DNA from 2 places in the Leisingera sp. ANG-M6 genome. Region 1 is predicted to be linked to the other one. Evidence: riboswitches for the same ligand, from Rfam matches in the RefSeq annotation. Region 1 holds a riboswitch; the other holds the start of a gene.

Region 1 (2,195 bases):
GGGTCATCGGCGGCTTCTGCTCCACCAGGAACTCCAGCACCTCCTCCAGGTCCAGATACTCATAACGCAGCGCGATGTTGATCTCGTCGAGCAGAACCATGGTATTGCGCTCGTCCAGGATCATCTCCTTGGCCTTTTCCCAGCCCTTCTGCGCGGCGGCAATGTCGCGCGCCTTGTCCTGGGTTTCCCAGGTGAAGCCCTCGCCCATCGCATAGAACTGGCAGAGATCGCTGAAGTTCTCCTCGATCAGGGTGCGCTCGCCGGTCTGCCAGGCGCCCTTGATGAACTGCACCACGGCGGACGGCATCCCATGGGCAATGCAGCGCATGATCATGCCGAAGCCGGAGGAGGATTTGCCCTTGCCCGGCCCGGTGTGGACGATGATTAGGCCCTTCTCGCCTTCCTTGGTCTTCATCATCCGGTCGCGCGCGGCCTTCTTCTTGGCCATCTTGGAGGCGTGACGGGCGGCTTCTTCCTCTGAGATGCCGGTTTCAGACTTTTCGCTCATGGGGGCTCTCCAGCTGTTTGACCCCATGTCTTGACAAAGAAGCCCGCCATAGCGCAAGGGGGTTCAGCTGGTTCCTGTGAAAACAGGCGAAGAGGGAATGTGAAGGCCTTGCCAAGGCTCAAGCACAGCCGCCCCCGCGACCGTGACCGGATGAGGCCGCCATGCCACTGGGAATACGTCCCGGGAAGGCAGGATGGCCGGCAAGGCCTGAGCGCCTTGGCATCCGCAAGCCGGGAGACCTGCCAGCGAGAGAGAGATCAACGGGCAGACGGGGTGTTCTGCGACCGGGTGAGGGACTGGCACGACACAGTTCCTTTCTGGCCATCCCGCACGCCCTGCCGCGACAGGAGACGCGCTGATGGCTGACGATATGGCAGGCAAGACTGCCAGCACCCAGGGACCGGTCACGCTGACCGTTTGCCTCACCTGCCGCCGCGAGGGCGCCGACCCGGAGGCCGCCCGCCCCGGCGCCATCCTTCACACAGCCCTGGAAGAAGCCGGAATGCCCGAAGGCGTTCGCCTGCGCGGCGTCGAATGCCTGTCCTCCTGCAAGCGCGGCTGCGCCGTGGCCTTGGTCGGCGGCGAAGAACGCTGGACCTATGTCTACGGCGACCTCGACCCGGACCAGCATGTCCCCGAAATTCTGGAAGGCGCCGCAGCCTATGCCGCCACTACCGATGGGGTCGTGCCCTGGCGCGAGCGCCCGCAGACTTTCCGCAAGCAATCCGTTGCCCGCATCCCGCCGGCCAAGTTCTTCTCCGAGGAGTAAACATGAGCGACCTCAACAAGATCCCCGTCACCGTCATCACCGGCTTCCTCGGTGCGGGCAAGACCACCCTGATCCGCCACCTGATGCAGAACCCGCAGGGCAAGCGCCTGGCGGTTGTGGTGAACGAGTTCGGCACCGCTGGCGTTGACGGTGACATCCTGAAATCCTGCGCTGATGAAAACTGCCCAGCGGAGAACATCATGGAGCTGGCAAACGGCTGTATCTGCTGCACCGTGGCCGATGACTTCATCCCCACCATCGAACAGCTGATGGACCTGCCCGAAAAGCCCGATCACATCGTGATCGAAACCTCCGGCCTGGCGCTGCCCAAACCGCTGCTGAAAGCCTTTGACTGGCCCGCGATCCGCTCCCGCATCACCGTCGACGGCGTGATTGCGCTGGCCGATGCCGAGGCGGTCGCCAAGGGCCAGTTCGCCCCCGACCTGGACGCCGTGCAGGCCCAGCGCGAGGCGGACGACAGCATCGACCACGAAACCCCGCTCAGCGAAGTGTTCGAGGATCAGATCTCCTGCGCCGACATCGTGCTGCTGTCCAAGGCCGATCTGGCCGGCGACGCAGGTGTCGAGAAGGCCCGCGCGGTGATCGAGGCCGAGGCACCGCGCAAGCTGCCGATCCTGCCGATGAGCGAAGGCGTCATCGACCCGCGCATCATTCTGGGCCTGAATGCCGCTGCCGAAGACGATCTGGAGGCGCGCCCCAGCCACCACGACGGCCACCACGACCACGAGCATGACGATTTTGAAAGCATCGTTGTCGAAATGGGCGAAGTCTCCGACCCCGAAGCGCTGCAGAATGCTATCGTGAAACTCGCCCGCGAGCGCAATATCCTGCGCGTCAAAGGCTATGTCGCGGTGGAGGGGAAACCGATGCGGATGCTGGTTCAGGCCGTGGGCGAGC
Region 2 (2,195 bases), on a different contig from region 1:
CCCAACTTGTACCTTGGATTTCTTCGCTGCGCGTGCTCGCCGCAACAAAATCGTCGCAACTGCATCATTTTGGGCGCCGCTGAGCGGCGTAAAAAACAGCCGTTCAAGCATGCTGCAGAGAGATCTGTCACCCGAATCCACAGGTCGCCGGACGGAGCTGACTTCCGCCCCAATTGCAGCTAGGGGTGCCCCGAGTGTCGGCTTCGCGCAGGGAAGCCAACTTAATAGAGGCACTGCCTGACAGGCCGGTTCATTACAATACAGGCTACTGAGGCAATTTGGCTGAACCATTAGCTGCAAAGGTCATTTCCATTGAAACTGACCCTCTTGAAACTTGCAGCTTTTGGCCCACCTCGAGCCCTTACCTATTGGTTCGGGGCAATTGACAATTCTGTCAGCGTTCGCCTACCTGCTTTCGATGGTTCCTCAAGGCAAAATGCTGAGAGGATGAAAAGGGAACACGGTGAGGTGTAGCCAACAGGCGCTAAATCCGTGACTGCCCCCGCAACTGTAAGCGGATAGCGACGCCAAGCACCCACTGGCCGTATGGCTGGGAAGGATGGCGCAGCCAAGACCCGCAAGTCAGGAGACCTGCCATCGCGATTTCAACCACACCGGGACGGGGCGTCCTGGAAGGAGGCCTCATGGCACGCATCCTGCGTATCTCGGAAACTTGCTCCCACTGTTTGGGCTTGCTTGGACGTAGCCGCAGGTGCGGTTGCCGTCCCTGACATCATCTTGTCCATGCAGGTTCCGCAGCTGCCTGCCTAACACCTGAGCTGACGCAGCTGTCCACTGAATCAGCGCTTGTTATATTATCACATAACTTGTACACCTCACCCCAAAATTCCCTTGTCAGAAACCTAAGGACCAAGGACATGCCGAATTATTCACGCGCTTTCTGGACCAAAACCCTCGCCGCAACCTGCCTCGCCGCTGCGGCGCTTTTGAGCCCTGCAGCCGCAGAAACCAAATTGGAAATGGTGATTGCCGCGCCGTTTGGCCCCAAAAGCAGCATTCCTGATCCCCGTGCCCGCCAGAATGGCTGGCTCAGCAACCGGGCAGGCGTGTCGGAAACGCTGATTGGTATCGGCTATGACATGACCCTTCAGCCGCGCCTTGCCACCGGTTTTGAAAACCTGTCTGAACGGGAATGGAAAATCACCCTGCGCGAGGGTGTAAAATTCCATGATGGCTCTGCGGTCACCGCCCAGGCTGTCAAAGAGTCGTTTGAAAAGCTGAGCGAAGAGGGCCACCCCGGGAATAACCCGCGCCTGGTCAAGCTTCTGAACATCGAATCCATCGAGCTGGTTGACGATAAAACGCTGGTCTTCCGCACCAGTGCACCGAACTCAGCTTTCCTGTGGTCGCTGACCGAACCGTCGGCGGCTGTCATGAAAGACGGCACCGATGCAATGCCGCTGGTGGGCACTGGTCCGTTTGTCTTTGAAAATGCGGAAACGGACAAAACTTATGTGACCACTGGGTTTGCCGATTACTGGGGCGGCGCGCCGAAACTTGACCGTCTGGTGATCGACGCGATCAGCGACCCTTCGGTTGCGGCACTGGCACTGCAGGCGGGTGATGTTGATCTGGTCACCAACTACCCGGAACCGGATTTCGCCAAGCTGCTTGAAGAAGGCAAAGGCCAGCTGTTCTCGGAGGCAACCGCGCGACTGTTCTTCTTGCAGCCACGGGTGAATGACGGTCCACTGTCCAACCAGACGCTTCTGAATGCCGTTTCGCTGGGCCTGGACCGTGACACCATCGTTGCGGCGACCCTGGCAGGTGTCGGTGGGCAGTCGGCCAATGGCATCTTCCCAGCCAGCATGAAATCCTGGGTAAACGGCGATATCAGCCTGTCCTATGACCCGGCCAAAGCGCTGGCCATGCTGGATGAGGCGGGAATTACCGACAGTGACGGCAATGGCATCCGGGAGCTGAACGGCGAAGACATCGTGCTGAAGATCCGTAGCTACGAAGGCCGGGCTGCGCTGCGGCCGACACTGGAAATCTCGCAGATCATGCTGCAGCAGATCGGTCTGGGCGCGGAAATCGCAATGGGTGAATTCGGCGCAAACAACGAGGCACTTAAAGCTGGCGAAATCGACCTGCACCTACAGGCCTGGGGCACCGCCCCGCAAGGCGATCCGGATTACTTCCCCAGCACATTGGTGGCGACGGATGGCAGCTAT

Evidence for each region. A riboswitch is a leader RNA that binds a small molecule or an ion and turns the genes downstream of it on or off. The one in region 1 is predicted to bind cobalamin.
Region 2: another riboswitch for cobalamin. It lies ahead of RA24_RS12210 (ABC transporter substrate-binding protein); the one in region 1 lies ahead of RA24_RS01530 (DUF1636 family protein).

The regions. Positions count from the first base shown of each region.
Region 1 covers NZ_JWLG01000003.1:24,378-26,572, forward strand. Annotated here, with positions in the region: gene cobO (cob(I)yrinic acid a,c-diamide adenosyltransferase) at 1-508, opposite strand, end outside; cobalamin riboswitch at 560-769, shown strand; gene RA24_RS01530 (DUF1636 family protein) at 867-1,277, shown strand; gene cobW (cobalamin biosynthesis protein CobW) at 1,280-2,195, shown strand, end outside.
Region 2 covers NZ_JWLG01000014.1:31,327-33,521, forward strand. Annotated here, with positions in the region: gene RA24_RS22265 (hypothetical protein) at 1-83, shown strand, start outside; cobalamin riboswitch at 403-613, shown strand; gene RA24_RS12210 (ABC transporter substrate-binding protein) at 879-2,195, shown strand, end outside.